DNA from 3 places in the Peribacillus sp. NPDC058075 genome. Region 1 is predicted to be linked to each of the others. Evidence: riboswitches for the same ligand, from Rfam matches in the RefSeq annotation. Region 1 holds a riboswitch; each other region holds the start of a gene.
The links. A riboswitch is a leader RNA that binds a small molecule or an ion and turns the genes downstream of it on or off. The one in region 1 is predicted to bind thiamine pyrophosphate.
Positions count from the first base shown of each region.

Region 2: linked by a shared signal. The riboswitch ahead of tenA (thiaminase II) and the one ahead of thiC (phosphomethylpyrimidine synthase ThiC) in region 1 are both predicted to bind thiamine pyrophosphate.
Region 3: linked by a shared signal. The riboswitch ahead of tenA (thiaminase II) and the one ahead of thiC (phosphomethylpyrimidine synthase ThiC) in region 1 are both predicted to bind thiamine pyrophosphate.

Region 1 covers NZ_JBHVSL010000001.1:18,260-21,627, reverse strand. The annotation lists gene thiC (phosphomethylpyrimidine synthase ThiC) at 228-2,006, opposite strand; TPP riboswitch at 2,142-2,256, opposite strand; gene ACFVS1_RS00180 (HAD family hydrolase) at 2,373-3,161, opposite strand; gene ACFVS1_RS00175 (histidine phosphatase family protein) at 3,297-3,368, opposite strand, start outside.
Region 2 covers NZ_JBHVSL010000001.1:2,109,901-2,113,268, forward strand. The annotation lists gene ACFVS1_RS10440 (ABC transporter ATP-binding protein) at 1-28, opposite strand, end outside; gene ACFVS1_RS10445 (ECF transporter S component) at 41-625, opposite strand; gene tenA (thiaminase II) at 640-1,323, opposite strand; TPP riboswitch at 1,460-1,589, opposite strand; gene ACFVS1_RS10455 (SDR family oxidoreductase) at 1,725-2,060, opposite strand; gene ACFVS1_RS10460 (AMP-binding protein) at 2,091-2,384, opposite strand; gene ACFVS1_RS10465 (protein kinase domain-containing protein) at 2,825-3,368, shown strand, end outside.
Region 3 covers NZ_JBHVSL010000001.1:2,970,335-2,973,702, reverse strand. The annotation lists gene thiD (bifunctional hydroxymethylpyrimidine kinase/phosphomethylpyrimidine kinase) at 1-608, opposite strand, end outside; gene thiW (energy coupling factor transporter S component ThiW) at 577-1,098, opposite strand; gene tenA (thiaminase II) at 1,111-1,800, opposite strand; TPP riboswitch at 1,890-1,994, opposite strand; SAM riboswitch class I at 2,154-2,258, shown strand; gene ACFVS1_RS14730 (Fur-regulated basic protein FbpA) at 2,434-2,622, shown strand; gene ACFVS1_RS14725 (Spo0E family sporulation regulatory protein-aspartic acid phosphatase) at 2,873-3,067, shown strand; gene ACFVS1_RS14720 (GNAT family N-acetyltransferase) at 3,136-3,368, opposite strand, start outside.

The DNA of each region.
Region 1 (3,368 bases):
GGATTAATTCCAATAATGAAAGGATTAAGGAATCACTACCATTGCAGACTTTCGATTAAGTGGCACTTTTTGCATTGTTGACTATAATCAGTTTTTATAAATTCATGATTACAATTGTCGCGAAAAATGTTCAGCTCCCTTTTCAGCTGTTCCATTTGAGTTTCCAACTGTTTCATTTCAACTTTAATTTGAATTACCCGATTCATCGAATTCTCCCTCTCTCAGAATCATAGATAGATTTCCCCGTCCGTTTTCCTAAATTCATTCGCTTTTTCTTTAAGACCTTCATCGATTACCGACTCAAACCCCAGACCCTTTTCCTTCGCCAAATCACGGATGTCTTGAGATATCCTCATACTGCAGAATTTGGGTCCGCACATTGAACAGAAGTGGGCTGTTTTGGCACCCTCTGCCGGAAGTGTTTCATCGTGATATTCAACTGCCCTTTCAGGATCGAGGGAAAGATTGAATTGATCTCTCCAACGAAATTCGAATCTAGCCTTAGAAAGGGCATCATCCCGTTTTCGTGCCTGGGGATGACCTTTAGCAAGATCAGCTGCGTGGGCTGCAATTTTATAAGTAATGACCCCTACACGAACATCCTCTTTATTCGGAAGACCCAAATGCTCTTTCGGCGTCACATAACAAAGCATGGCTGTTCCAAACCATCCAATCATGGCAGCACCAATCGCAGAAGTGATATGATCGTATCCAGGAGCTATATCCGTCGTCAATGGTCCCAGGGTATAGAATGGGGCTTCTTGACAGACTTCCAGCTGCTTATCCATATTTTCTTTGATCAAATGCATCGGTACGTGACCAGGTCCCTCCACCATGACTTGAACATCGTGCTTCCAAGCAATCTTCGTCAGTTCCCCCAGTGTTTCCAATTCAGCAAATTGAGCCTCATCGTTTGCATCTGCAATGGAGCCCGGACGGAGGCCGTCACCTAAAGAGAAAGAAACATCATACGCCTTCATGATTTCACAAATCTCTTCAAAGTGAGTATAGAGAAAACTTTCTTGATGGTGGGCCAAGCACCATTGTGCCATGATGGAGCCCCCTCGGGAAACGATGCCCGTAACTCGCTTTGCTGTCATGGGAATGTATCGTAAAAGCACACCAGCGTGTATGGTGAAGTAATCGACACCTTGCTCAGCCTGCTCGATTAATGTATCCCGGAAAACTTCCCAATTTAAATCTTCCGCGACTCCATTCACTTTTTCCAATGCTTGATATATCGGAACCGTCCCAACTGGCACAGGTGAATTTCTGATAATCCATTCTCGGGTCGTGTGAATATTCTTACCGGTGGAAAGATCCATTATGTTGTCTGCACCCCAACGTGTAGCCCAAGTCATTTTCTCCACTTCAGCTTCAATCGATGAACTAACAGCGGAATTTCCAATATTCGCATTTATTTTCACATGAAAATTACGTCCGATGATCATGGGCTCACTTTCGGGATGATTAATATTTGCCGGTATGATCGCCCTCCCGCTAGCTACCTCTTCTCTTACAAACTCAGGGGCTACATTTTCCCTGATCGAGATGAACTCCATTTCCGGAGTTATGATACCTTTTCGGGCATAATGGAGCTGGGTTACGTTTTGCCCTTTCGCAGCACGCAATGGTTTTCTTTTCAATCCCGGAAAAACTTCGGCGTTGGATTGTGACTCTTTTTTATAGCCGTTATCTTCGGGCTTTATTTCACGCCCTTCATACTCTTCAACATCTTCCCTTTCCAAAACCCATCTGCGTCTAATCGGGGCAAGACCTGTATGAATATCAATGGGATATTCTGAATCCGTATAAAAACCGCTTGTGTCATATACTCGTAAAGGCGGATTCTCCTCTTCGCCGAATGACCCTGTAGTCGGACTTAGCTTAATTTCACGCATAGGTACTTTAATATCAGGTCTAGATCCCTCAACATACACTTTTTTACTCCCGGCAAAACTGGACATAATTGAAACATTCATGTCATCTACAGAATTACTCTTCATGATTTCATTTCTCCTTTTTAAGTTCATTTAAAAAGGACAAAATCCAATCCATTTCGCACGAAAAAGCCAGATCTCATATTTAAGACCTGGCTAACGTTAGTATGACTACAGAAATGACCAATTGAAAAGTCATTGTTTAGTAGATTCTAACTTCCCCACGCTGGTATGAACCAGATCAGGTCCTGAGGGTTAAGAAGCTTAAGCGCTTCTCTCTCAGCCCAACTTTTATTGGACACCCCTAGTCTGAATAATTTAATTGATTACAGGGTAACTATATCTCACCCTTTTCATCCTGTAAATAATTTGAAAGACCTAATATTTTCATTACAACTCTCCAAAATTTGTTTTTTGAAGGAGAGCCGTTAATTAATTCCCCAGGCTCTCAAGGATTGGGTAAAGCTCCTCTAAATGCTTGATTTCATAGGTTGGAATCACTTCATTCCGTTCCTTATCATGACGATTTATCCAAACCGACTTTATGCCTACTCGTGACGCCCCGAGGATATCCGTCATTAAATTATCGCCGACCATCAATACTTCATCCTTATCAAGCTCCATGATTTCCAAAGCATGCTCAAAAATGGAGGCATCCGGTTTACCTCTTCCAAATGCGCCTGATATCACGATTTGGTCGAAATAAGGAACCAGTTCAGGAGTGATTTCAAGTTTAGTATTTTGCAGCTCAGGAGATCCGTTCGTAAGCAATAGCAACTTATACTTCCCTTTTAATTCATCCAGAACACGGAATGTTTCTTCATAGATAAATGGCTTTTTGCGTCTCTCCGCAGGGAAACGTTCTGCCAGTTCAAGCCCAAATTCTGGGTCATCGATCCCTAATGCCAATAACCCTCTCGTCCACGCTTCTTTCCGATAAGCCGGTGCAATCCCCGCCATCTTCCTGAATTCATCATGATCATCCTGGAAATTTCCCCATAGCCCCTCAAATGGGTTGATTCCGATCATTTGTGTGAATGCATATGTATCGTAAGAAGAATAAAGCTCACGCGCTTCCTTTCGCACAGCTTCTTCAAACTCGTCGACATTTAGATCATATTTCTCCTTGGCCGCTTCACATGTGGCCACAAAAGCTTCTTTTACACTTTTCTGATCCCATAGTAATGTATCATCTAAATCAAAAAAAACTGCCTTCAGCAAAATGTCCACCCCTCTTTCCCTATTATTGAATTCGTAAAAATTACACTATTACAATAATAAACCACAACCAATAAAAAAAGAATAACTATTCGGAAAATGACTTACCTTTTCTAGCGGGAAACCCTTACTCACTTATCATCTTTCAAATACATACAGCTTACCATTACTGGCGATATTGAATTTTGGACCGGTGAACCCCCGTCGGAT
Region 2 (3,368 bases), 2.1 Mb from region 1:
ACTTTTCAACAGAAACGATTGGTTCCATGGCCCTCAACCTCTACTTTTGATCCAGTTCTGCATAATCTTTATTTGAAACCGGACGCACAAGATTAGTTACGCCTGTTGCTTCCAGGACTTTAACTAGATAATAAGCGGTAACACCTGCAAAGAATATGGAACCCACAAACCTCGCTATCATGAATAACGATAGATTCCAAGTAGAAAGCGCACCTATTTCCCCGTATGCAAAATCCATGATAACTGATGCCAGGCAGGAAGCTATCGCAGCTAAAACGGCCACCGGCATATTGAATTTTTTATATTTGAACGCCATGAACACCAGTTCCGCGAACAAACCTTGTACCACCCCATATAAAAGTACGGTCAGCCCCCATGGTGAACCAAGAAAGAACTCCCCGGAAGCTGCTGCTATCTCCGCCAAAAGTGCCACACCCGGTTTCCGTAAAATTAAAAAGGCGACGGGGCCGGCTATAAACCACATTCCATAAATAAGTTGATCCAAATGTAATCCTAACGGTTTAACGGAATAATAAATCGAACCCCAAAGGATATAAACGATTCCAAATGCTACCGCAATCACGATCGTTACCAATATGTCCGTTAATTTCAATCCTTTTTTCATTGTTTCATTCCCCTTTATACTTCTAGTGTTTCCTTATGCACAGGCCATGTCTCTAAACGATAAGCCATTTCCCAAAATGAGTATTCATATTGGCTGCTGAGGATAAAATGCTCTTTCATTCGTTCCTTATCTTCGTCTGTCACTTTTTCAGCAATTTCATCAAGCCTCGCAATTTGTTCTTCCACCAACGTGCGGAACCACTCCCCTCCGTAAGCCGCTATCCATTCTTGATAAATCGGCTCTTCGGGCAGGCACCCTTGCAGTCTTTCACCTATTTCGTAATACAGCCAGTAACACGGCAAGATAGCTGCAATAACATCCCCTAAATGTCCCGAATAAGCCGCACGATACATATGGGAAGTATAAGCATAAGCAGTCGGGGCAGGTTTGAAATTATCCCGTTCTTCTTTTGTGATGCCTAATCTCTCAGAAAAATTCTCATGAAGCTTCAACTCCGCTTCATATGTTCCTTGTGCATGGCCGGCAAGCCTGCTTGTTGTATGTAAATCAGTAGCTTTAACTGCCCCTAAAGCTTGAACTCTAGCAAAATGAGATAAATAATAGGCATCTTGCATGACATAAAAACGAAAACTCTCCAATGGCAATGTGCCATCTCCTATTCCTGCAACAAACGGGTGATTAAAACTAGCTTCCCAAATATGATCAGCTTCCTGACGGATTTCCTCTGAAAACTTCATGTCCATTACCCCCAAATGATATTTTTTAAGAAAATTCACGAATATAAACCTTTTATCACCCCTATTTTTTGCAAACAAAAAACCACTTTCTTAAACGTAAAGAAAGTGGTTGTACTTGAAATAATACAGAAACGTATTGTTCCAGACCCCACTTCCCTACGCTGGTATAAACCAGATCAGGTTCTAAGGGTCTTAAAGTCATACTTTAATCTCAGCTTCTGCGGTAAAAATCAACTTTCACCTATAAAGCACCCCTAGTGGTACAAATTGTATATTAAATTTCATTTGCCTTTATATTAACACGATAAATCCAATTGTCAAACGTATTAGAAAAAGTTTTCAACTTAATGATTTATGGTTACTAACCTTTCAATCTTGCATAACACCCTTACCATGATCGTTTAAACCATTGTTAATCCACCATTTACGGAAAGTGTTTGCCCCGTAATATATCCTGCATCTTCCGAAACGAAATAGGCAACAGCACTAGCAATGTCCTCTGGCTGTGCAAGCCGGCGGAATGGAATCGCTTTTTCCAAGGCGCCTGCTATACCTTCATTATAAGAGCCTATTTCTTGAAATAGGGGCGTATTAGCAGGACCTGGCGCAATACAATTGATGTTGAGTTTGTGACGTGCCATTTCTCTTGCTATCGTTTTTGTGAAGGCAATCACCCCTCCCTTTGCAGCCGAATAAACTGCCTCTCCACTTGATCCTACTCTAGCTGCAAGGAATATTTGAGCATTTTTAGCGCAGTAGGACTCTTATCAAGGATCCCCCTTACCCAATCCTATATGCAAGAGACCCAATGCGATTCGATCGACCAACTTACCAAGCTGCTTGTAAGTAAAACTACTTTTTTTATCGATAATCGCTATCTTATCTGGATGCTTGACATGATCACCAGCATCATTCTCTTTCCATGGTTTGCAATCCATCCAGGCAACACTTCCATTAGAAACCCCCTTGTTATCGCAGTCGATTTCAAGTGTTCCCTGGATGCTGCCCGCAAATTTCCAAGCAATGGATCCCTGTTCAATGGTAAAAGATTTTTCTTTCATGCCAGTTCAGGCTTTTGCTTTTTTATGAATTGACAATTAAGTAAGCGGAGGATCCAAGGAAACCCAATCAAACCAACGCTCTATCGGAACTCCTGTCGGGAATGTACCAAAGCAATTTCTCAACTCGCGCCCATCCAACTTGTCACCTCCTACTCTTTGATTATGATTTCATTATAGTTAACTTAAAAATTTTATTATTGCTCAAATTTCATAATATGAAATTACGAAAATTTTTTTTTGCTTTTTTCATTGGCAAAAATCATTACGATAGGCATATGATCCATATTTTATTAATCATCTTATAAAAGAACTCCCCGAAGTAAAGACTTTCATTACCGCATGATCAAAAATCAATGTTAAACTATCCATGTTCAGTTCATCAAAATGGTTATATGTGTGCTTGATTCAAATAAATGAAAGTGGTGAGGGAAGTTTCAATTTTGCGTTCCTTTAGAAAGTTTTACCAATTGATTGTGGATATTCCTTTAAAAAAGAGTGTGGTTTTGAATGACCGCTATGAGGTAAAGGCTGTAATCGGTACAGGAAGCTACGGTATTGTTTATCGTTGCAATGATTTGAAAATGAATGAAAATATAGTGATCAAGCAGCTCCGGAAAAGTAAACGAAGCAGCAAAAAAGAGCTACAACAGTTTGATAATGAAATCTCCATATTACGAATGTTAAACCACAAAAACATCCCCAAATTTCACGAGAAATTTTCATATGAAGGAAATGTTTATTTTGTGATGGATTTCATAGAAGGAGATAATTTGGAAGACCATATTTTCTTGAATCATAGAACATTCAATGAGAAAGAGTCTCTATTTTTTCTGGATGAGCTGGTCGGTTTAGTATCTTATCTACATGACCATGGCATTTTCCATCAAGATTTACGTATACCAAATATTTTACTAAAGAACAATCAGCCCATTTTGATAGACTTTGGTTTGTCTAAAATGTTCAATTCAGCGGATTTTACTAATG
Region 3 (3,368 bases), 3.0 Mb from region 1:
TTTTTTGTATGAATGCGCTCTCCCTTGATCCAGTGGAAGTCAGTCCCATCATAAAAAAGATCATTTGGATTTCCCGCTGCATGGCCGCCTTTAAGTAAAACGGATTTGGGACCCATTTCTTGTATTGAAATGCATGCTCTATAGAAATCTTGTTTCGTCCGTATCGACAAGCCAGTAAGTACTTCCGCTTCCGGTACATTTGGTGTTACAAGTGTTGCAAGCGGAAGCAAATCCGCTTTTAAGGCGGAGACAGCCTTTTCGTCGAGCAAATGGTGGCCGCTTTTGGAAATCATGACAGGGTCAAGGATAACGATGGCAGGCATGTAGGTTTTAAGGGACGCTGCGACTGTTTCCACGATTTCTTTTGATCCGAGCATGCCTATTTTTACTGCATCGACAGGAATATCTTCAAATATAGCTGCAATTTGGTCCGATATGATAGCTGTTTCTATTGGCTGTACAGAACGGACTTCCATTGTATTTTGTGCGGTTACGGCTGTGATGGCAGACATTCCAAAGACCCCATGTGCAGAAAATGTTTTTAAATCCGCTTGTATTCCAGCACCGCCCCCTGAATCAGAGCCGGCGATGGTTAATGCTGTTTTCATAAAAAAACCCCTTCATATAATTATTTTTTAGAAGTATTTTAAGTAATATGAAAGCTAAAATCGAACCTGCGAATGAACTGAGCATAAAAGCCGGTAAAAAACCAAAAAGAGCAGCTTTTTCTCCCAATAGGAGGATGGCAAGTGGATAACAGGCCAGGGAACCGAGAATGCCGGTCCCGATCACTTCACCTAAACAAGCGAATTTTAAGCTTTGTGTTTTTCGATAAAGGATGGCAGCCAAAAGTGCACCGATCATGCTGCCGGGAAAGGCGAATATTGAACCGGTACCAGACATGTTTCTAATGATGGAAACTAAGAAAGCTTGTGTCACAGCATAAGCAGGCCCCAATAGAACGGCCGTGAGGACATTTGCCAGATGCTGAACAGGAAAGACCTTTGCAAATCCTGCAGGGATGAAAATAAATGAACTGGTCAGCGTCGTAATAGCCGTGATCATGGCAGTCAACGTCAGTTTCTTGATAGGATTCATCATGTCTGCGACCTACAGCGGCCAATCCTGCTCATTTTGAACCATATCCCAGAATAAATATTCATATCGGGACGTAACCAAAAAGTGCTTTTCTAATCTAAGAAGTTCCTTTTCTGGCATGCCCTCCGTCAATTCTTCCAACAATGCGATCAGCCACTTGTGTGCTTCCCCGAATTCAGGCGATGAATAGGACCTTATCCAATCTGCGTAGCGATTGTTTTCCAATGCTGCTCCATTTTGTTCTTTTAATAGCAAACCGATTTCATAATAATCCCAAGCGCAGGGCAGGAGACAGGCGATCAAGTCTGCCAAAGTCCCATGCTGAGCTGCATTTAGCATGTAACCTGTATAGGCTAGAGTGGTGGGAGTAGGTTCTGTATCTTCCAATTCTTTGGAACTGATTCCGAATTCGGAAGCATAATGCCGATGGATATCCATTTCCACTTGAAGGGTTTCATTTAAAATACTCGAAAACTTTGCCATGGTTTCGATGTTATGAGCTTTGATGACACCTAAAGCGAAGAGCTTGGAATAATCCATGAGATAGATATAGTCCTGCTTCAGGTAATAGGCAAATTTCTTTTCAGGAAGCGTGCCGTTTCCAATTGCCTGGACAAAGGGATGTGAATGGTTCCTTTTCCAAATCTCTTTTGCCCGTGAATGAAGTCTATCACTGAATGTTTTTGTTTTAATATTCTCCATTGTTCATCCTCCTTCATAATGGTTCCCTTTGATAATGAAAAACCCCGTTCCTGAATACGGAACGGGGTAGATGGATATAGTCTGTGAATGGACGATATCATCCACTTCCCTCCGCCGGTATGAGCCGGTTCAGGTTCAAAGGGTCCGGAATTAATTCCATCTCAGTCTAAAAAAAGACTCCCCTAGTGGTGTGAATTGTATGTAATTACTGACATCATATCAGAAAGACAAGAAATTGCAACCCGTATTTAAAAGAGGGATAAACTTTATGTCAAGGAAAAAAGGGAGAACCAGGTAATTGACTTTTGATGATTATTAGGATAGAATCATTTCTACAACAATTATATATCGAATTCTTATCCAGAGAGGTGGAGGGACTTGGCCCTAAGAAACCTCGGCAGCGGACCCGTTTTGGGAACTGTGCTAAATCCAACAAGCTTATGCTTGGAAGATAAGAAGAGCCGTACGGACATTGTCAGCCTCTTCTTGAATTAGAAGGGGCTTTTATTTTTGGGAAATAACGTTTAGTGACATAATAGAAAAGGTATATATAATTTGGTGAAAATCAAATAAGTTGATAAAGTTAGCTAACTAGAAGCAGGCTCTAGGATGACTAGGAAAGGAGCCATTTACATGGCAGAATTATTTAAGAGGATTGAACAGAGGAAGGCAATGCTCATTGAAGAGCTATTGGCCAATGGAGTATACAAAACTTCTGATGAAAGGCACCTTTATGATGCCCCATTAAAAGTGCTTGAAGATGAATATAAGATTGTAATAAATAGACCTAATAACGAGTCACCTTCTGAATGGATGACTTAGTAAGCGATGGACTATATTTTGGGTTCTTGGATAGGGGATATGATTAAGCATTCACAGTACACCAGTGGGTGCTTTTTTGCGTTTAATAGGAAATGACATAAAATATACATAATTAAAGAATAAAGTAGGTGTTTTGTCACATTTAACCTATAAAATTACACATTTTATTTCTAAAAAATAGTTGATTTTAACTAGTGGTTTCATTATGATGAAAGTGTAAAAAAATTGAATAAATGGGAGGTGACATATAATGCCTTGCCGTAAGGTAACTATAGAAAAAGTAGAAGAAAAGAGACAGGAAATGATCAAATTGGCAGCAAGTTACGGCTTAACAAGTCTGCTAACTGTTCAAGCCAGTCAAGAATTGGATACGCTATTAAATGCGTTAGCAAGTAAAAGAGAGTCTGAATACTTTTCTCTCCAAAAAGCATATAGGTATTTTTAAATTAGCCAATTCGAACTGCATTAATTTGAAAAAGCTACTGCTCAAGGCAATAGCTCTAAAGAATTATCTTAAAAATCGACACGTTTACCAAGAATGATCAAATCCCGCTCAATGCCATCCAGCTCGGCAACTTGAGGTAAATGTGCCCATTCTTCAAACCCGAATTTGGAAAAAAGCTTAAGGCTCGGTAAATTGTGGGCGAAAATGAAACCCAATAAAGTCTTAATACCTAATTTTGGACTCCATTCAATTGCCTTTTGAATCGAAATTTGTCCGATTCCTTTTCCCCGGAAATAATCAT